3 regions of the Vibrio sp. R10-SG3-ISO3 genome follow, and region 1 is predicted to be linked to each of the others. Evidence: predicted binding sites of a transcription regulator. Region 1 holds the regulator's gene; each other region holds the start of a gene.
The links. The regulator PurR, encoded in region 1, represses purine synthesis genes. The targets are predictions, from matches to a motif close to TNANGNAAACGTTTNCNTNA.
Positions count from the first base shown of each region.

Region 2: AC6R1A_RS16605 (NCS2 family permease) is a predicted target of PurR. The motif match lies at 1,833-1,852, and genes of this name have one in related genera.
Region 3: AC6R1A_RS04310 (uracil-xanthine permease family protein) is a predicted target of PurR. The motif match lies at 5,542-5,561, and genes of this name have one in related genera.

Region 1 covers NZ_JCBDHE010000017.1:158,881-166,175, reverse strand. The annotation lists gene torR (two-component system response regulator TorR) at 1-314, opposite strand, end outside; gene torD (molecular chaperone TorD) at 553-1,260, shown strand; gene purR (HTH-type transcriptional repressor PurR) at 1,499-2,503, shown strand; cyclic di-GMP riboswitch class I at 2,679-2,787, shown strand; gene AC6R1A_RS04875 (TfoX/Sxy family DNA transformation protein) at 2,992-3,585, shown strand; gene AC6R1A_RS04870 (TVP38/TMEM64 family protein) at 3,792-4,484, shown strand; gene AC6R1A_RS04865 (putative signal transducing protein) at 4,481-4,792, shown strand; gene AC6R1A_RS04860 (alpha/beta fold hydrolase) at 4,815-5,615, opposite strand; gene glgA (glycogen synthase GlgA) at 5,857-7,295, opposite strand, start outside.
Region 2 covers NZ_JCBDHE010000054.1:104-7,398, forward strand. The annotation lists partial or broken gene AC6R1A_RS16600 (endoribonuclease YicC domain-containing protein) at 1-79, shown strand, start outside; gene AC6R1A_RS16605 (NCS2 family permease) at 399-1,811, opposite strand; gene gmk (guanylate kinase) at 2,269-2,889, shown strand; gene rpoZ (DNA-directed RNA polymerase subunit omega) at 2,966-3,238, shown strand; gene spoT (bifunctional GTP diphosphokinase/guanosine-3',5'-bis pyrophosphate 3'-pyrophosphohydrolase) at 3,271-5,391, shown strand; gene trmH (tRNA (guanosine(18)-2'-O)-methyltransferase TrmH) at 5,484-6,167, shown strand; gene recG (ATP-dependent DNA helicase RecG) at 6,317-7,295, shown strand, end outside.
Region 3 covers NZ_JCBDHE010000017.1:41,100-48,394, forward strand. The annotation lists gene AC6R1A_RS04290 (SirB1 family protein) at 1-672, shown strand, start outside; gene kdsA (3-deoxy-8-phosphooctulonate synthase) at 751-1,602, shown strand; gene ushA (bifunctional UDP-sugar hydrolase/5'-nucleotidase UshA) at 1,982-3,643, shown strand; gene ybaK (Cys-tRNA(Pro) deacylase) at 3,717-4,193, shown strand; gene AC6R1A_RS04310 (uracil-xanthine permease family protein) at 4,201-5,451, opposite strand; gene AC6R1A_RS04315 (DUF2066 domain-containing protein) at 5,783-7,069, shown strand; gene AC6R1A_RS04320 (DUF2069 domain-containing protein) at 7,179-7,295, opposite strand, start outside.

The DNA of each region.
Region 1 (7,295 bases):
TCAAATGGCTTGGTGACATAATCGTCCGCGCCCATTTCTAAACCAACAATCTTATCAATGCTGTCGGTACGCCCGGTAACCAAGATAATACCGATGTCCGATTGACTGCGCAGCTCACGTGTCAGCATCAAGCCATCTTCGCTGGGCAGATTGATATCCAGCATCACCAAATCGACCCGACTGCTACTGAGTACGTCGCGCATCTGCGCGCCATTCTCAGCTTGGCTCACCTGATACCCTTCGGTTTGAAAGTAGCCCGCCAATTTACGGCGAGTCACTTCATCATCTTCAACAACCAAAATGTGGTAGCTCATCGGCTCTACTCACTTATTCACACACTGATTCAATGGCTTTATTCTATTCATAATTAGTCACAACTCCATCTTTGTCCTCTTTGGGAGGTGAAAAGTTGGCGATTCATTGATGCAAAGCAAGCTTTGCTGCCCTGTTCACAAATTGCCATATTTGACCATTTCTTCTCATAATCAGGTTGACCGCTGTTCATTTTTATCCGTTAGACTTAACGGCATCTGATTCAGTTGAGAGCCCATCATGCCAGAGACACCTAACGCCCAGATTTCCGACCCTTTATCTCCCGCCGAAAAAGAGCAGCGCGCCTTTGATGAGCAACGCGCCGAGCTCTACTGGTGGTTTTCGAGCGTGTTTGCCAAAGAGCTCTCAGAGCAAGAGCTGGCCCAATATCATTCGGTGGACACACGTACCTTTCTGACGGGACTTGCACAAACCCCTGAGCTTAACGTAGCCGCAGACAGGCTCATCGATGCATTGAACCGATTGCAAGACAGGCCAGATGCTCAGTTGGAACTATCAGCCGACTATTGCGACCTGTTTTTAAAATCCGACCGAGACAGCGCGTTGCCTTACGCCTCTGTCTACTTAGATGAATCCGGACTGCTCAATGGGGAGCCCGCCAAACAGATGGACACTCTGCTCCAACAACATGGCGTGGCCGTGCATTCAGGGCTCAATGAACCTTCTGATCATCTCGCGATAGAGTTGGATTTTTTAGGTAACCTGATTGTGCGCGGCGCTCATGCAGCAGAGCAGACGGCAGGCGACACGCATCTCGCCTACCAAGAGCAAGCCGATTTTATTGAGCAGCATCTACTCCCTTGGATTGAGAGGTTTGCCGAGCGCTGCCAGCGCCTCGACACATTCGGCTTCTATGCGGCGCTGTCGTCGCTATTGTGCGCGTTCATTCAATTGGATAAAGCCTACCTGCAAGGCGATAGCGATTAAGCCCATACAAAAGGTGTGGCGAGATCCCAAAGGCGGGTTTTTTATTTGCCCAAATCGACGTTGCGGACTACAATCCGGTCCGCAAACGATAAAACTAATAAATACAAACCGCTTTTTGAGGGCGGTTTTTGTGTTTCTGATACTTTCTGTCTACATACTCTAAACTTTGTATAGACTTTACTTTTATAGACTTAACTTTTCATAGAATAGTAGGCAGTCATCGACAGGACAAAACCATATGGCCACGATTAAAGACGTCGCTCGCTTAGCGGGTGTCTCGACCACCACTGTATCCCATGTGATCAACAAAACACGCTTTGTCGCTGAAGCCACGCAAGAAAAAGTGATGGAAGCGGTTCAAGAGTTGAACTATGCCCCAAGTGCCGTTGCACGCAGCCTGAAATGTAACTCGACACGCACAATAGGCATGCTGGTTACTCAATCGACCAACCTTTTCTTCTCGGAAGTGATCGACGGGGTTGAGAGCTACTGCTACCGTCAAGGCTACACCTTGATCTTGTGTAACACTGGCGGCATCTACGAGAAACAACGTGACTACATTCGCATGCTGGCGGAAAAGCGCGTTGATGGCATCTTAGTGATGTGTTCAGATTTGACCGAAGAGTTGAGCGAAATGCTTGACCGTCATAAAGACATCCCTAAGGTGGTGATGGATTGGGGCCCGGAAAGCTCACAAGCCGATAAAATCATCGACAACTCGGAAGAAGGCGGCTACCTCGCAACAAAATACCTGATTGATCACGGCCACAAGCGCATTGCTTGCTTGAGTGGGCATTTTGAAAAAGCGGCCTGCCAAGAACGCATCCAAGGCTTTAAGCGCGCAATGAACGAGTCGGGTTTGAGCGTCAACGAAGATTGGATCTTAGAAGGTAACTTTGAGTGCGATACCGCCGTGCTTGCCGCGGACAAAATCGTCGCCATGGACGAAAAGCCAACCGCAGTATTCTGTTTCAACGATACGATGGCGCTCGGTTTGATGAGCCGTTTACAGCAAAAAGGCATTCGTATTCCAGAAGACATGTCGGTCATTGGTTATGACAACATTGAGCTAGCCGAGTACTTTTCACCACCGCTAACGACGGTTCACCAGCCGAAGCGCCGTGTGGGTAAAAACGCATTTGAGATTTTGCTCGAACGTATTAAAGACAAAGAGCATGAAAAACGTATTTTTGAAATGCACCCAGAAATCGTCGAGCGCGATACCGTGGCGACGGTGAAATAGACCAACGAACAAGTTCAGCACATCACATCGACTAGCCCAGCGAGAATACTTCTCATCCGCTGGGCTTTATTCTCTCGGTAACACCCCTCTATTTTATGAACTAAGATCACATTTAACCCATCAAAACGTGATGTTTAGCCCATAAATTATTTATGCTTATTATGTTCGACGAATGCCACGAACAGGGCAAACCATTTCGAAAGGATGGGACGCAAAGCTTCCGGCCTGTTGCAGCCACTCAACTATTTCAACGTTGATGACTGCTTGGTAGCGGGGTTGCCGATGGCAAATGTGCACTTCGTAATTCTTTATCAAAAGCAAAGAATACAATGAGTTAAACGTTGCGCGCGCATTATGCGCTCACACCGTGAGTAGGATTATTCTTTTATGAGCCAGAATGACACCCTACTGACACAAAACCTGCATATTTTTGCTAATCTCTCGGACCTGAATTTGGTGGCGTATTGTAATACACCGAGAATAACAGCATGGATAAACCAATTTTAAAAGACTCAATGGGATTGTTTGAACCATTGGGCAAGATCAAGTCTCGCTCAATGTTTGGTGGATTCGGAATCTTCGCTGATGACACCATGTTTGCCCTCGTGGTAAATGACAAACTTCACATACGCGCCGACGACTCGTTGGCCCAACAGTTTAATGCTCAGGGACTCGAGCCATACGTGTATAAAAAGCGTGGTTTCCCTGTGGTCACCAAATACTACGCCCTTGGCCATGACTGGGATCAGGATGTCGCTCAGACTATTGCGATGGCAAACACTGCACTAGAGGCGGCCAACAAAGACAAGCAGCGTCAAACCAACGCCAGACCAACGCGCCTGAAAGATCTGCCGAACTTGCGTCTAGCGACCGAGCGAATGCTCAAGAAAGCGGGTATCGACAGTGTCTCCCGTTTGGAGCAGACGGGCGCAGTGGAAGCGTATAAAGCGATTCGTTCCACACACTCTGCCGACGTCAGCATCGACCTGCTGTGGGCACTTGAGGGGGCAATTAAAGGCACGCACTGGTCTGTGGTCCCTCAAGCAAGACGCGACGAGCTCCTGAATCAGCTGCAAAGCTAGTCAGCGATAGCGTTCAGTAATTCCAATCCCCGTCTCAAGCCAGCCCAACACCGCTGGCTTGAGACGTTTTTAGCCGATGCTTTTCTAGCGTTTCCATTCCTTCGTCATAGAATCCAACGTATTTTTCCCTTTAGGGCGAAATTTTTTACTGGCTTTTTGGTTCATATCTAACAATGATCAATGATGATGTTTTCAAAGGGATCCATATGAACAAGAAACTGCTTTTAGGTATTGGTTTGCTCGCTCTGATTGTGTTTTTAGGCGCAAACTTTGGTCAATACCTGACACTTGATAACGCCAAAGCCCAGCAGCAAGCGCTGGCTGAAATCATTGACGCCCACTTTGCCCTCGCCGCGCTGAGTTACTTCTTCGCCTATGTCGCTATCACCGCCTTCTCGATCCCTGGAGCGGCCGTTGTCACCTTGCTTGGCGCTGCGCTGTTTGGCTTTTGGACCAGTTTATTGCTCGTTTCTTTTGCCAGTACTATAGGTGCCACATTGGCGTTTTTAAGCAGCCGCTTTCTACTCAAAGAGTGGGTACAAAGCAAGTTTGGCGATAAGCTCGCGACAATTAATCAAGGGGTCGAAAAAGATGGTGCGTTTTATCTCTTCTCACTGCGCCTTATCCCGGTATTCCCATTCTTTTTGATCAACCTCTTGATGGGTCTTACGCCCATCACCATCGCGCGCTTCTATCTGGTCAGTCAACTGGGTATGTTGCCGGGTACGGCCGTCTACCTCAACGCCGGGACCCAGCTAGCGCAAATCGACAGTTTGTCAGGCATCGTCTCCCCAACAGTACTCGCCTCTTTTGCGTTGCTCGGGGTATTCCCAATCATTGCTAAATGGGTGATGGCCAAACTCAAAGCGTCACCGCAATCCAATGGACAAGCGTCTTGAAAATCTTTATTGCTACAACCCCACCACAAGCACACATCGTGTGTGAAATGTTACGCAGCGAAGGAATAGCCTGTGAGGTGAGAGGTGAAGGTTTGTTCGGCTTGCAAGGAGAGATTCCGTTTGGCGAAGAGGCCAGCCCGTACGTTTGGTTAACTCGCCCAGAACAGAAGCAGGCGGCACTCGCGCTGATTGATGATTTCCAACAGGACACCCCCGACAACATGGTTTGGGTTTGCCCGACTTGCCAAGAAGAAAATGACGACCATTTTCAGTTATGTTGGCAGTGCGAGCACACCAAACCAACTTGAGTGTGCTTGGAGTCAACCGAGATTAAGCAGTGAGGTGTTGCTGAATGAAGGCGATGGAGTGATCGTTAAACTCATCTGGGCGCTCAACATTACACACATGGCCACAGTCAGGAATTTCATGCAGCTCACTGAGCGTATGTGCTGAGACCATCTCTTTCACAGGGGTGATGAACATGTAGTCTTTTTCACCCATCAGATAGAGCGTAGGAATGGGTAACTCGCGGTCTTTGAAGTAGCGCATCAGAGGGTTCACCTCTGCGGTCAAAATAAACCAACGCTTGAACTCCTTTTGGCACAACTTCTTCGCTTCGCGGATAAACATATGCCGCGACTCTTTTTGTGCTCGCTGCGGCATCACAATGTAGGCAAACAGTCGATAGAGCCACATGTAGGGCACAATGTGTTTACACAGATTGCCCAACTTCACCAGTACTTGAGAGCGTGTGTTGAGTCGTGTGACGGCGCCACCTAACACCATGGTTTTTACGCGCCCAGTCGCTAGCTCCGCTAAGTTACGGACGATGATGGTTCCAAGCGACATGCCGACAAAATGTGCCGACTGAATCTTTAGGTGATCGAGCACTTTTAAGATGTCTAATGTGACCTCTTTAAAGGTGTAGCGATTGGCAATGATCTCCTTAATCAGCTGGTTCGATTTTCCATGGCCGCGCAAATCAATCAGCAGCAAATTAAAATGCTGCTTGTAGGCTTTGATCTGTTTAAACCAAATCGATGAGCTGCCGCCTGCGCCATGCACAAAGACCACCCACTCATCGCTAGTGGGGTGTTTAAAAGTCTTATGGAATAGCAAGCTTTGAGTCATAGTCGAAAAATAACCGTTATCGTCACACAATTCAGGGCGCAGGGTAACACAAAAGCGCCCGTGTTTTTGTTTAGCATAAACGAAAACCGCCACTTTAGTGCAATCGGAAATGTTAGAAAAAATGAAAGCGCCGTGAGACTGTGCAAGCACAAAACCCCTCAGGCGCTTTCTTTATGCGGACCTATTGTCGTCTTTACGCGAACAGACTAAAAAATAGCGTCCGCAATTCAATGACCTAGTGTTAGGCGCTTAAAGCACTGTGGTAGAGTTCGATGTACTCACCCGCCGCTTTTTCCCAACAGAAGTTTTCTGTCATCGCGTGCAATTGAACCCGTTTTATCTCATTGAGATTTTGCGCGTAGAGCAGCAAAGCACGAAGCATAGTCAACAACAACGCAGTCGGCGTTGGCTCATCAAACACAAACCCAGTAGCGATTGACGGATCATCGTCGTAATGGTGAACCGTATCTTTCAGTCCACCCACACCACGAACGATTGGCAGCGTACCGTAAGCCATACTGTAGATCTGATTGAGACCACAAGGCTCAAACTCTGACGGCATCAAGAAGAAATCACTGCCCGCTTCCACCAAATGAGCAAGCTCTTCATCATAAGCCTCGATAAACGCAAATTTGTCGCTGTGTGTGGCTGAGAGCGCTTTAAGATGGCTTGCCAACATCGGGTCGCCGGTCCCAACAATCACCAACTGAACATCGTGTTTGAGAAACTCAGACAGAATAGGGATCAGGTAATGTAACCCTTTTTGCTGCGTCAAACGGCAAACCATGCCAAACATCGCGACGTTTTTTTCGCTCAGTTTCGCTTTTGCTTGCAGCGCCGCCTTACACGCTTTCTTACCGCGTACCATACTCTGCTTCGTCGCTCGGTAATTTAACGGTAAGTGGGTGTCTGTTTCTGGGTTCCATGTACTGTAGTCGCAACCATTAAGAATCCCCACCAGATCATGGCTTCGGCTTTGAAAATCTTGCGCCATACCATGACTGCCCAGTTCGGTCTTGAGCTCTTGCGCGTACGTCGGGCTAACCGCGTTCACCTTATCAGCGGTTTTCACCCCAGCGCGAAGCATGGTGATGTGCGTTGCACTCACTGCGGCATCCGGCGCGTAATGCGTCTGGAACTCAGGCAGATCGCCGAGCTCATCATAGCTAAAGACACCTTTGAAGACCGCGTTGTGCACGGAAAGAATGCTTTTGGTATGAGCAAAAAAATCGTCACTGGCGTAACGATGCTTGAGAAGGTATGGAACCAGACCCGTGTGCCAGTCATTGGCGTGGACAATGTCCGGCTGAAAGCCCAGTTTCGGCAGCATGTCCAAACTCGCCGCACTAAAAAAGGCGAAGCGTTCACCATTGTCTGAGTAGGCTTGATTGTACTCGGCGTACATGTCAGGACGGTCAAAATACTGCGGACAATCGATGGCATACACAGTGATTCCCGATAGCGCTAGCTGCTTGACGCAATAAGGCGTATGAGGCCAGTGCTCTAATGCCGTCTCTAAAACCACAGTCGCAGACTCAATGCCTGCAACCTTGCGATAAGCGGGAAGTGTGAGTCTCACATCTTGCTCGAGCTCAAAAAGGGCTTCAGGCAGTGCCTTGGCAACATCTGCCAAGCCACCGCTTTTGATCAGTCCTTCTACTTCCGATGCTACAAAGAGAA
Region 2 (7,295 bases), on a different contig from region 1:
CACCGACATCACCGCATCCGGGGTCGAGTTGAAAGTGTTGATTGAGCAGATGAGAGAGCAAATTCAGAACATCGAATAGTCTCTTTTAGATGACTAACTGTGCAAAGCTCCTGTTTACTTTATAAGTCGATAGGGGCTTTTCATTTTTCCACCAACATCCTCTGACTTCACCCAACAGCCCCACCACTGCTCTGACCTTTAAATAAAATTAGACTATCCCCTCCAGCCTAACCTTTTGATTTATTTTGGAACGCACTCTCTTAGCACTCGTTAATGACAATAAACTAAACTATTAAGTCACTTGCCCTAAGGTAATGGGATGTCAAAAGGGCGGCCTTGATGCCGCCCTTGTTGTGTCTGCAATAGCAATAATGGCGATGGCAGCCATATGTCCGCGATTATAAAAGCACCAAATACGCCATAAACAGCCCAGACAGCACATAAATGACTGGGTGAACCTGCTTGGCTTTGCCTGCTACCACCATGCTAAAGGCGTAGCTGATAAAGCCCATCGCCATGCCGTTGGCCGGTGAGAAGCTCAGTACGGTGAACATGATGGTGAAAAACGCCGCGATGCGAGACTCTTTTTGCTCCCAGCGGATTTGGCCAAGGCGACCAATCATGTAGATGCCGACCACCACCATCGCCGGGGCGACCATGGCCGCAGAGAAGATGGAAAAAAGCGGGTAGAGGAACAGCGACACCAAGAAGAGCCCCGCAACCACCACCGCAGCCAGGCCGGTTTTCGCGCCTTGCGCAGAGGCAATGCCCGATTCTGAGAATGCGGTGACTGAAGTCGTACCCAGCACAGAGCCAATCACGGTGCCGCCTGCGTCCGCAACCAGCGCCGAGCGCGCGTTCGGCACTTTGCCATCTTTGTCGATGATGCCCGCATCTCGGCCGACGCCAACAATGGTGCTGAGGCCATCAAAGAAATCGACAATCAAGAAAATCACCACAATAAACAGCAGATCAAACAGCTTGTCGGCCGTCAGCCCTGAGAAATTGAAGATGGCGCCAACGCTGCCCGACAGGCTTGGCGGCGCAGCCACTAGGCTCTCTGGGATGGGGGCGTTTTGCGTCCCTAGCATCCAGTCGGCCACAACGGTCAGCACAATCGCCGATACAAACGAGATAAAGGTCGCCAGTTTGATGTCACGAATCATGCAGCCGAGCGCGATAAAGATACTGATGTAGGCAATGATGACTTGCGGGTCATTGATTTTGCCCATGCTGACCAAAATGATCGGGTTCGAGACGATGATGCCGGCGTTTTTCAGGCCCAAAAAGGCGATAAACAGACCAAGCGATACGGTGATCGCCAATTTGAGATCTTCTGGAATAGACTCAATCATCGCCTTGCGAATATGGGTCATCGACAAAATCAGATAGAGCACACCAGAGAAGAAGATCCCCAGCAGCGCTTCGTGCCACACCAGCGCCACTGAGCCGCTCAGCAGCATGCCTTTAAAGAAGCCGTTCATGCTCATGCCTGGCGCGAGCATGACTGGGTAGTTACCAAACACACCCATGATCAGCGTGGCCGCTGCCGCCGCCAGTGCTGTGGCGGTAAAAATCGCGCCGCGATCCATGCCTGGGATGTCACCCAAAATCGCGGGGTTAACCGCCAAGATGTAACTCATCGCCAAAAAAGTAATAAATCCAGCGTACAGCTCCGTGCCTAGGGTCGATTTGCGCGCAGAGATATGAAAAGTGGATTCAAGCCACCCAGCGTTGGCTGAGCGTGGAAGTGCAGTGTCAGAACTCACAATACAACCTATCGGTAGATAAATAAGAGGGCCATAGCCCATCGCCAGCAGCAATGCCCGCAACAAGCCAAACGTTTGCGCGAATTGTAATGAGATGGGAACGGATTTCAACTGGTTTGGAAAAAGTGGGTGGTGGGTGGTGGGTGGTGGGTGGTGGGTGGTGGGTGGTGGGTGGTGGGTGGTGGGTGGTGGGTGGTGGGTGGTGGGTGGTGGGTGGTGGGTGGTGGGTGGTGAAATTTTGATGGATGAAAGGACCATGTCAAGAACATTCCCCCAACCTAATACCCATTACCCCTAACCCATTACCTATCCCCCCTTACCCATCACCCCTTACCCACCTCCCCCCTAGTCACTCCCCCCGATCCATGCTACTCTTCGCCTCCCTTTTTCTGGCCGAATTTTCGCCACCGATGTTGAGAGAAATCGCGCTCTTGACTGACGTTATGCCCGCGGTCAGTGCTATCTTTAATACATCGAATCTTATGGTGGACGTAACCTTATGGCCAAAGGCACCCTATACATTGTTTCTGCGCCCAGCGGCGCGGGTAAATCGAGCTTGATTTCAGCCATGCTGGAAACCAACCCTACCTACGCAATGAAAGTGTCCGTGTCGCACACGACACGTGGCATGCGCCCGGGTGAGCAAGATGGCGTGCACTACCACTTTGTGCAAAAAGAGCAGTTTGAAGCGCTGATCGAACAAGGTGCGTTTTTGGAATACGCGGAAGTGTTTGGCAACTACTACGGCACCTCTCGCCCGTGGATTGAGCAAAACCTCGATAAAGGCATCGACGTCTTCCTCGACATTGACTGGCAAGGCGCGCGTCAAATTCGTGAGCAAATGCCACAAGCTAAGAGCTTGTTCATCCTGCCGCCGTCAAACGGTGAGTTGGAACGTCGCCTGAACGCACGCGGCCAAGACAGTGAAGCGGTGATCGCAAAACGCATGGCGGAAGCGAAATCGGAAATTTCTCACTACAACGAATACGACTACGTGATCATCAATGATGATTTCGATAACGCGCTGATGGACTTTAAAGCCATCATTCGCGCCGAACGCCTCAAGCAAGATAAGCAAGCCCTCAAGTACAAAGGCATGCTGGATGCGTTGTTGAAATAAGAATCTAGACTATTCTCTACGAGATCTTGTATAATTTCTCGTCATACAAAATTTTAGTTAACTATTTGGAGTCCTTATGGCACGCGTAACTGTTCAAGACGCTGTTGAAAAAGTTGGCAACCGTTTCGACCTAGTTCTCATTGCGGCTCGCCGCGCTCGTCAAATGCAAACTGGCGGCAAAGATTCACTGGTGCCAGAAGAGAACGATAAGCCAACGGTTATCGCTCTGCGCGAAATCGAAGAAAGCCTTATCACAAAAGAGATCCTAGATGCGCGTGAGCGTCAAGAGCAGCAAGAGCAAGAAGCCGCTGAACTTGCCGCTGTTAGCAGCATTGCTCACGGTCGATAATCCTCTTCATCACACTCTGCCGGGCCTAAAATTTGTATCTATTCGATAGCCTCAAAGACGTTGCCCAAGAATACCTAACAGAGCCTCAAATTGAGGCTCTGCGTCAATCTTATGTGGTAGCGAAAGATGCCCATGAAGGGCAAACCCGCTCAAGCGGGGAACCATACATCATCCACCCTGTTGCTGTTGCTCGTATCTTGGCGGAAATGCGCCTGGATATTGAAACCCTCCAAGCCGCCCTTTTGCACGATGTCATCGAAGATTGTGATGTCACCAAAGAGCAGCTAGAAGAGAAGTTTGGCAACACCGTCGCAGAACTGGTCGATGGCGTCTCTAAGCTGGATAAGCTCAAGTTTCGTGATCGCAAGGAAGCTCAGGCTGAGAACTTTCGTAAGATGGTCCTTGCGATGGTGCAAGACATCCGCGTCATTTTGATCAAACTGGCAGACCGCACGCACAACATGCGCACGCTCGGCGCACTGCGCCCAGACAAAAAGCGTCGCATCGCACGCGAAACCCTCGAAATCTACTCACCCTTAGCGCATCGCTTGGGTATCCATAATATTAAAACCGAACTGGAAGAGCTCGGTTTTGAAGCGCTCTACCCCAACCGCTATCGCGTGTTAAAAGAGGTCGTCAAGGCCGCTCGCGGTAACCGTAAAGAGATGATTCAACGCATCCACACCGAAATTGAAGGCCGACTGGAAGAAGTGGGCCTGTCTGCGCGTGTGGTGGGGCGTGAGAAAAACCTCTTCTCCATCTACAACAAGATGAAGACCAAAGAGCAGCGCTTTCACACCATTATGGACATCTACGCGTTTCGTGTGGTGGTGGACACCGCTGACACTTGCTATCGCGTACTGGGCCAAGTGCACTCGCTCTACAAGCCTCGCCCGGGGCGTATGAAAGATTACATTGCGGTGCCGAAAGCGAACGGCTATCAGTCTTTGCATACCTCGATGGTCGGCCCACACGGCGTGCCTGTCGAAGTGCAAATTCGCACCGAAGATATGGATCAGATGGCGGACAAAGGGGTCGCAGCACACTGGTCTTACAAAGGCAATGGCGAGCGTACCGGCACCACCGCGCAAGTCAAAGCGCAGCGCTGGATGCAGAGCCTGCTTGAGCTCCAACAAAGCGCGGGCAACTCGTTCGAATTTATTGAAAACGTCAAATCGGATCTCTTCCCAGATGAGATTTACGTCTTCACCCCAAAAGGGCGCATCGTGGAGCTGCCTGTCGGCGCCACTGCGGTCGATTTTGCGTATGCCGTGCATACCGATGTCGGCAACACCTGTGTCGGCGCGCGCGTCGATCGCAACCCTTACCCTCTCAGCAAAGCGCTGAAAAACGGCCAGACGATTGAGATCATCAGCGCACCGGGCGCCCGTCCGAATGCAGCATGGCTCAACTACGTCGTGACCTCACGTGCGCGCACCAAGATTCGTCAAGTGCTGAAAACCATGCGCCGTGAAGAGTCGATTACCCTTGGCCGCCGATTGCTCAATCACGCCTTGGGTGATTTGTCGGTTTCCGACATCAATGAAGAGAACATCAATCACGTCTTGAGCGATCTGAAAATCAAATCCCTCAATGATCTGCTCGCCGCTATCGGTTTGGGTGAGTTGATGAGTATTGTCATCGCCCGCAGACTGCTTGGCGACGCCGATGAGCTCACCGAAGTCATCAACACCGACGGCAAGCCGAAGAAGAAGCTGCCGATCCGCGGCGCAGAAGGCATCTTGCTGACGTTTGCCAACTGTTGTCATCCGATTCCGGACGATCACATCATTGCTCACGTCTCTCCGGGTCGAGGACTGGTGGTGCATCGTGAGACGTGCCCGAATGTGCGCAACCACGAAAAAGAGCCAGATAAGTACATGGCGGTGGAGTGGTCAGACGATTACGATCAAGAGTTTATCGCCGAGCTGCGTGTCGATGTGCAAAACCGTCAAGGCGCCCTCGCGGAACTGACCAACGTCATTTCACAAACCGGCTCCAACATTCACGGTCTCTCGACCGAAGAGCGTGACGGGCGTTTGTACACAGTGACTGTGGTGCTCACCACCAAAGATCGTGTCCACCTAGCGGGCATCATGCGCAAGATTAAAGCCATGCCGCACACGCTCAAAGTGCGACGTAGAAAGTACTGATCCCCATCCAAATCAGAAAGCGGTCTTTAGGGCCGCTTTCTTTATCATCCATTTTTGATCACCATATTCTTTATCAACTAAGCCCTAACACCATGAATTTAGAACGTTACCAACGCATTCAAGAAGTGTTAAAAGCGCGCCAAGCGGATTTGACCCTTTGCCTCGAAGAAGTCCACAAGCCCAATAACGTCTCGGCGGTGATCCGCAGCGCCGACGCCACCGGCATTCACAAAGTGCACGCGGTTTGGCCTGATAAAATGCGCACCTTAAGCCACACGTCGGCGGGCGCGCGCAACTGGGTGGAAGTGGAAACGCACGACACCATTGAAGACGCGATGGGTGAGCTCAAACGTCAAGGCATGCAAGTGCTGGTCACCAATCTCTCAGAGACGGCGGTCGATTTTCGTCAGATTGATTACACCAAACCGACGGCGGTGATCCTCGGCAGTGAAAAAATCGGCGCGTCAGAGCAAGCCAAAGCGCTCGCCGACCAAGACATCATCATCCCTATGGTCGGTATGGTGCAATCGCTCAATGTCTCGGTCGCCAGCGCAGTGATTCTCTATGAAGCCCAGCGCCAACGCCAAGCCGCTGGCATGTACGACAACGCACAAAGCGCCCTGCCCGCCGAGACCATCCACCGCATCCTCTTTGAGCGCGGCCACCCCGTGCTCGCCAAAGTCGCCAAACGCAAACAGCTCCCTTACCCTCCCCTCGACGAGCAAGGCCAAATCGTCGCGGATAAAGAGTGGTGGGCGCAGATGCAGAGTAGGTAGGTAGGTAGGTAGTGCCTAGTTTCTAGTTCCTAGTGCCTAGAGGACGGAATTTCTAGGAACTAGGCACTAGGAACTCCCCCTCTTTACTGTACAAAAACACAGATAAATGCTTAACTATCCCCATCATTAATCATTGCGTGAGCGAAGCTATGTCCCAACTTTTGTCGGCTATTCCACTGACCTCTCTGGCGGGTGTCGGGGCGAAAGTGGCAGAGAAATTGGCCAAAGTCGGGCTGCTGTCGGTGCAGGATTTACTGTTTCACTTGCCGCTGCGCTATGAAGACCGCACTCGGGTCTACCCCATTGTTAAACTGCACGCAGGGCTATGGGCGGCGGTGCAGGGCAAAGTGATGAGTGTCGATACCTTGTTTGGCAAACGCAAAATGTTGGCGGTCAAACTCAGTGATGGCAACGGCACCCTCACACTGCGCTTTTTTAACTTCACCGCTGGGATGAAAAATCAATTCGCGGAAGGCAAAACGGTGCATGCTTATGGGGAAATCAAACGCGGCAGCTACGGGTTAGAGATTGTCCATCCGGATTACAAGTTTTACACGCCGCAGCAACCGGTTGAGACGGAGCCGAGTTTAACGCCCGTCTACCCAACCACCGATGGCCTGCGCCAACTCACCCTGCGTAACCTGACAGAACAAGCGCTCGCATTGCTCGATAAATCGGCGGTGCAAGAGCTGCTCCCTGCCGGGCTCTATGATAGCCAAATCACCCTCAATCAAGCGCTGCACACCATTCATCGCCCACCACCGAACATCAATCTGGAACAGTTTGATGAGGGCAAACACCCGGCGCAAGTGCGCCTCATCATGGAAGAGCTACTGGCGCAAAACCTATCAATGCTCGCGGTGCGAAGCCAAGGGCAAAAAGAGGCGGCGATCGCGCTGCCGCCGAGTCAAACGCTGAAACAACAGCTATTGGACGCCCTGCCGTTCTCTCCGACCAATGCTCAGCGCCGCGTCGTAGAAGAGATTGAGAACGACCTCGCCAAGCCACACCCGATGATGCGGTTGGTGCAAGGGGATGTCGGCTCAGGCAAAACCTTGGTCGCGGCACTGGCTGCCGTGCGCGCCTTGGAGCAAGGCAAACAAGTGGCCTTGATGGCGCCCACCGAAC
Region 3 (7,295 bases), 120 kb from region 1:
CTGGCGCTAAGCCACGAGTATGATGAGAAGCAACGTTTTGATGCGTTGTTGCGACTTTTCTACCATGAGTGGGGATTTCGCGGTGATCAAGATGCCTACTTCGACTCCGCTAATGCCTTTGTCGATAAAGTGCTAAAGCGGCGCAAGGGGATTCCGGTGAGTTTAGGCTCGCTGCTGCTTTATCTTGGCCGTCAACTGGACTTTCCTCTTAAGGCCGTCACGTTTCCTACCCAGTTTTTGCTCAAACTGGAGTGGTTCGGTGAGCCGGCGCGTTACATCAATCCTTTTAATGGCGAGTACGTGTGTGAGCACACGTTGGGCGCTTGGTTGATAGGGCACAGCGGTCCGTTGGCGACACTCAAATCTGAACACCTTAAAGAAGCGGACAATCCAACCGTGATTGGTCGCTGGCTAGCATTGATTAAATCGGCGCTGCTGCGTGAAGAGCGCTACACTTTAGCGTTAAAATGTACCGACTTGGCGCTGACGTTTGTCCCGGATGACCCTTATGAAATCCGCGACCGTGGTTTTATCTATCAGCAGCTTGATTGTCATCAAATTGCACTCAATGATTATCAGTATTTTATTGACCAATGCCCTGATGACCCGGCGTCTGAACTGCTCAAGAGCCAAGTCAACGCGATGAGCGATACGCGCGTCACTTTACACTAGCGCTAGGCGGTGTTTGCCGCCAACGCACACAAACCACTGTGGTTGTTAAGCGCAGTGACTAAATAAAGAGAGAACAAAATGGAACAGAAAATCGTTCAGGTTGGCGATATCCCCGTTGCCAACGACAAGCCGTTTACCCTATTTGCTGGCATGAATGTGCTCGAGTCGCGCGATCTTGCGATGCAAATTTGTGAGCACTACGTGAAGGTCACTGACAAACTTGGTATTCCTTACGTATTTAAAGCCTCTTTCGATAAGGCCAACCGCAGCTCGGTACACTCTTACCGTGGGCCAGGTCTAGAAGAGGGCATGAAGATTTTCCAAGAGCTCAAAGAGACATTTGGCGTAAAAATTATCACGGATGTCCACACCGAAGCGCAAGCTCAGCCTGTTGCCGATGTGGTTGATGTTATTCAGTTGCCTGCGTTTCTTGCGCGTCAAACCGATCTCGTGCAAGCGATGGCGAAAACGGGCGCTGTCATCAATGTCAAGAAACCGCAATTCATGAGTCCAGGTCAAGTGGGCAATATCGTCGAGAAATTTGCTGAGTGTGGCAATGAGCAGGTGATTTTGTGTGAGCGTGGCTCTTGCCATGGCTACGACAACTTGGTGGTGGATATGTTGGGCTTTGGCGTTATGAAAAAAGCCTCCAACGGTAGCCCGATTATTTTCGATGTGACCCATTCATTACAGATGCGTGACCCGTCTGGCGCGGCATCTGGTGGTCGTCGTGAGCAAACGGTCGAGCTTGCGAAAGCCGGCCTTGCAACCGGTATCGCCGGTTTGTTTATCGAGGCTCACCCTGATCCAGATAAGGCGCGTTGCGACGGTCCTTCTGCACTGCCGCTAGATAAACTGGAGCCTTTCTTGGCGCAAATGAAAGCCCTTGATGATTTGATTAAGGGTTTTGCGCCGATCGATATTAAATAGTCCGTCGCGAAAAACATCGATTAAGCCAGCATTTGCTGGCTTTTTTCGTTTATGGGCGGTGAACGTTGGACAATGGGTGCAAAACTGTTGGTTAAACGCTCTCTGTCGCAAAATCAAGCTTGGGAGACCATCAATAAGCTAAACGTTTGCCTGTGATCGCTTGATGCGGCCAATGAAAACTCTGTGGTTTGTTTCATCCTTTCAAGCGAAATAAAGTGATCTATACATCATAAATATGAAAACAGACTGTTGCGCAAAAACCCTTAATTTAAACTAGTTCAAGTTTTACTGTTCTCAGAGCCGTTTTTTGACTCCGTTTAACTCGTTGAGAGCACAGTAATTTCAGCAGTGGAAACCCCCAAGTTCAAAAGGTATGACAATGAAGCAACGCCTGATCGTAAAAAGCGCTATAAGCGCAGCAATTCTGGCAACTCTGGCTGGCTGTGCCACCGCACCGCAGCACGAGTGGGAAGCAGACACAACGTACAAGCTCACCGTCCTTCACACCAATGACCACCACGGTCGTTTTTGGCAGAACAAATACGGCGAGTATGGGATGGCCGCACGTAAAACTCTGATCGATGAGTTGCGTGCTGATATCACTGCACAAGGCGGCAGTGTGCTGCTGTTGTCTGGTGGTGACATCAACACTGGCGTGCCAGAATCTGACTTGCAAGACGCGGAACCCGATTTCAAAGGCATGAGCAAAATCGGCTATGATGCGATGGCGCTCGGTAACCACGAGTTTGATAACCCACTTGAGGTGTTGTTCAAGCAAAAAGAGTGGGCCAACTTTCCAATGCTGTCCGCTAACATCTACGACAAAGCAACGGGCGAGCGTATGTTCCAGGCATACCAGATGTTCAATAAGCAAGGTATTAAGATTGCCGTCATCGGTTTAACCACCGAAGATACGGCGAAAATCGGTAACCCAGAGTTTATTGGCGGCATCGATTTCCGCGACCCGAAAGAAGAAGCGAAGAAGCTGATCGCTGAGCTACAAGAAACAGAAAAGCCAGATCTGATTTTCGCTGTGACTCACATGGGCCACTACGAAGATGGTAAGCGTGGCGTGAACGCACCGGGTGATGTGGCTTTGGCTCGTTACCTAGATGAAGGTTCTCTGGATATGATTGTGGGTGGTCACTCCCAAGAGCCAGTCTGTATGGAAGCGCCAAATGTCGTGAAGAAAAACTTCGCGCCATCGGATGAGTGTAAACCGGACATGCAAAACGGCACTTACATCGTCCAAGCGCACGAATGGGGCAAATACGTCGGTCGCGCGGACTATGAGTTCCGTAACGGTGAACTGCAGATGGTGAGCTACGACCTGATTCCGGTCAACTTGAAGAAAAAAGTCAAAGTGGATGGCGAATCAAAACGCGTCTTTATCGAAGACGAGATTGCCGAAGACAGCGAACTGCTCGAGTTTTTGCGTCCTTACCAAGAGCAAGGTCAAGCTCAGTTGAATGTGAAGATCGCAGAGACCAATGGCAAGCTGGAAGGGGATCGCAATGTGGTTCGTTTCCAACAGACCAACTTAGGCCGTTTGATCGCGACCTCGCACATGCAACGTGCCAAAGCGGATTTTGCTGTGATGAACTCAGGTGGCGTGCGTGACTCGATTGAAGGCGGTGACGTGACCTACAAAGACGTGCTAACGGTTCAGCCGTTTGCCAACATTTTGACCTACACCGATATGTCTGGCCAAGAAGTGTTGGATTACCTCAACGTTGTAGCGACCAAGCCAGTGGACTCTGGCGCTTACGCTCAGTTTGCTGGCATTTCAATGACGGTGGAAAACGGTGAAGTGTCAAACGTGTTTATCGGTGGTAAACAGCTGCGTCTTGACGGCACTTACCGCTTCACAGTACCAAGCTACAATGCTGCAGGGGGCGATGGCTATCCTAAGCTGACGGACCACCCAGGTCACGTCAATACGGGCTTCGTTGATGCAGAAGTGCTCAAAGACTACCTAGAGGCGAACAGCCCAGTAGATGTAAACCAATACGCACCAGCAGGTGAGATGGTCTACAAGTAATTGACCTAACGAGCTAAATCTTATTAACTGAATGCGCAGCCTAGAGCTGCGCTTTTTTATTCTCGGAGTGTGTATGACCCCAGCCATCAATCTTGCTAAAAAACACAAAATTCCTCATCAAATACATCAGTATCAGCACGACGCGCGTGCCGAGAGTTACGGGCTCGAAGCCGCACAAGCATTAGGGCAAGATCCCAATAGCGTGTTTAAAACTCTACTGTTTTCACTCAATGGTGAGGCGAAAAACCTCGCTGTCGCTGTGATACCTGTTAACCAAAAACTCAATTTGAAGCAGGCGGCAAAAGCGGCAAAGGCTAAAAAAGCAGAGATGGCTGATCCGGCTATTGCGCAAACAGTGACAGGGTATATTGTGGGCGGAATCAGCCCGCTCGGGCAAAAGAAGCGATTGGCGACGTTTATCCATCAAAGTGCGTTGGAGCGTGACACGATCTGTGTCAGTGCAGGTAAGCGAGGGTTGGAAATCGAGTTGGAGGCGCAAGATTTGGCAAAACTGACCCAAGGCCAGTTTGCCAATCTTTGTGAAGGGTGAGCGTGGATTAGCGCGCTTCTTCCTCTTCCATTTGTGCGTTGTCGACGACGTGGTTTTCACCCAGGTCTTTTGGAAGAACCAGATTGAGCACAATCGCGACGATACCACATAGGCTCACGCCTTGGAGACTGAACTCACCGATGCCAAACGCCATACCACCAATACCGAAGACTAAGGTAATGGCAACGATGACGAGGTTACGAGATTTGTGCAAATCGACGTGATTTTTGATTAAGGTGTTCAATCCCACGGTCGCAATTGAGCCAAACAACAGAATCATGATACCGCCCATCACTGGCATAGGGATGGTTTGCAGCGCAGCGCCAAGCTTGCCGACCAACGCAAGGACAATAGCCGTCACCGCAGCGTAGGTCATGATCACAGGATTGAAGGCTTTGGTCAGCATGACCGCACCTGTCACCTCTGAGTAGGTGGTGTTGGGTGGCGCACCAAACAGTGATGCTGCCATCGTCGCGACCCCGTCCCCCGCAATCGTGCGATGAAGGCCGGGCTTTTTCAGGTAATCTTTTCCGGTGACGTTTGAAATGGCCAGCATGTCCCCAACGTGCTCTACCGCTGGCGCGATGGCAACGGGAATCATAAATAGAATGGCGTTAATGTTAAATTCAGGCGCCGTGAAGTTTGGTAGCGCAAACCATGCCGCTTCTTTGACGGGCGTGAAATCGACAATGCCGTAGCCCAAGCTCAGGCAGTATCCCACCACAATGCCCCCCAAAATAGGGGTGAGCTTGAGGAAGCCTTTGGCAAAGACACTCAGTAGAATCGTGGTGAGCAGTGAAACAGAAGAGATCACTAGCGCCGCTTGTCCATCAATCAGTTGCGTGCCATCGCCCCCTTTACCCAGTGCCATATTGACGGCGACGGGCGCCAATCCAAGACCAATCACCATAATGACCGGCCCAACCACAACGGGAGGCAGCAATTTATGGATAATCTCAACCCCACGAAGTTTGATTAGACCACCCAGTGCGACATACACCAAGCCAGCGGCCATCAAACCACCCATAGTGGCTGGTACACCCCAGGTTTGTACTCCGTAAAGGATAGGGGCGATAAAAGCGAAGGAGGAGGCGAGGAAGATGGGAACAGAGCGGCGAGTCATTAATTGAAAGAGTAAGGTACCAAGGCCAGCACCGAAGAGGGCAACGCTAGGGTCGAGTCCCGTCAGCAGCGGGACGAGAACCAGGGCCCCAAACGCAACAAACAGCATTTGTGCGCCTTGAATGGCATTTTTCATGTCGTCATTCCTTTGTAAAGCGGATAGTTTCGGTCTAGTACATAGCGATAGAGCATGGGTACTAAAAATAAAATCGCGAGATTTTAACATTAAAGCAAACGATTGCAATCTGAGCTTGATCAAATATTGCTCGTTTGAATAGGCAGGTGAACTGTGTTTACTCGGTGCTTTGCTATTTTAATCCGTGCGTTGCTGTTTCACTCCGAGAGTGGCTACGAGGAGAGTGTTAGCCATATCGCGCTTGCTGCTGCCAACCGACCGGGAAAGTTGCCCCGCAGCGGATAGTTGCTTATCATCGCTGTTTGTGAATTTGATTAGATGTAGGAAATGTATGCGCCGTTTAGCTTTACTCGCGCTCGGACTGATGGGTTTGCCAGCGATGGCCTTGACCAATGTGGATCTTTACCGAGCTGAAATCGTCATCGATCAAAGCGAGAATAACGCCGATACCCGAGCTCGTGAAGCAGGGATGAAGCAAGTCATCATTCGCGCGTCTGGCGATCCGCAAGCTGCGGATAACGAAGTTGTCAAGAAGGCTCTCTCTCAGAGCGCTCAGTACGTTTCTCAACTCGGCTACGGCAAAATCGGTGAGGAGACCTCACTGCGCATGTCGTTTAGCGGCCCTCATATTCGTTCTCTACTCAGTCAAGCGCAATTGCCGCTTTGGCCAGCAACACGTGCGAACGTTTTAGTCTGGATGGTGGAAGAGACGCCCTACGATCGCACCATCATCTGGGAGCACTCTCGCTCTGAGACACTGGTCAACTTGCAGCAGCAAGCGCGAGAGCGAGGCTTGCCTGTTACGGTACCGGTTGGCGATTTTGATGACGTTACCGGAGTGGCTGTCTCAGACTTGTGGGGCGGCTTTATTCAGCCAGTGGGTCAAGCGAGTCAGCGCTACCCAGTTGATGCTGTCTTAGTGGTGAAAGTGCAAGGCGAATCACTACGTTGGACGTTATACGATCAAAAGCCAGCGACCATAGGGGTGACTCGTCAAGCACCGATTAGCGGCGCCAATAATGGTGCAGATGCGGCGAATAAAATGATCAACCAAATCAGCGACTACTACGCGAAAAAGAGTGCGGTGCTGGTGGCGAGTGAGTCTTCTGAGTCCGTGAAAGCACGCTTTATTGAACTCAATGACGCGATGGGCTTTTTCCAACTTGAGAATAAACTCAAGGCACTGAGCTCAGTCGCCTCGTTAGACATCATCAAAATTCAAGGCAATCAGGTGACCTTTGATGTCCACTTGCTTGCCAGTGTTGAAGAGTTTGAGCAGCAGGTCTCTGCACTCGAAGTGACGCAACTGGAGACTCAGTTTATTCAAACTGAACCCGAGGTAGGGGAGCTCACGCCAACGTTGCCAGTGCAAGGCAGCGATGAGCTCAATCAGCCTAGCGATACGATGACGGCCGATTCAACTCTGGTGGAGACAGAGAGCTCGCTGGCGGCTTCAGCCCCGCTTATTCAGACTGAAACGGTGCTGCTTTTCCAGTGGCAAGGTAAACCGTATCAACCTGAGCCGCTACTGATCCAGCCAGACAGTGACGTCTCTGCCAACGAAGCTGTGGCAGAGACTGAAGGTGTGGAGATGGAACCTATTGAGGTAGTAGAGTAAACCACATCAAGATTTGAGATGAGAAAGGGGCTGGATGATCCGCCCCTTTTGTCGTTTTTACCCGGAATATAAGTGTGAGTTGGCTAGATGGGTGACCATCAACGTGACCTTATCCCTCGGACTTATCTTCAGCGCCGAACTTAGCACGCTCTTCTTTTTCCACTTTGGACAATCTTTTTAGTTTCATGCCCAACTCTTGTCCCCGTGCTCGTGCATAAAGAATGTT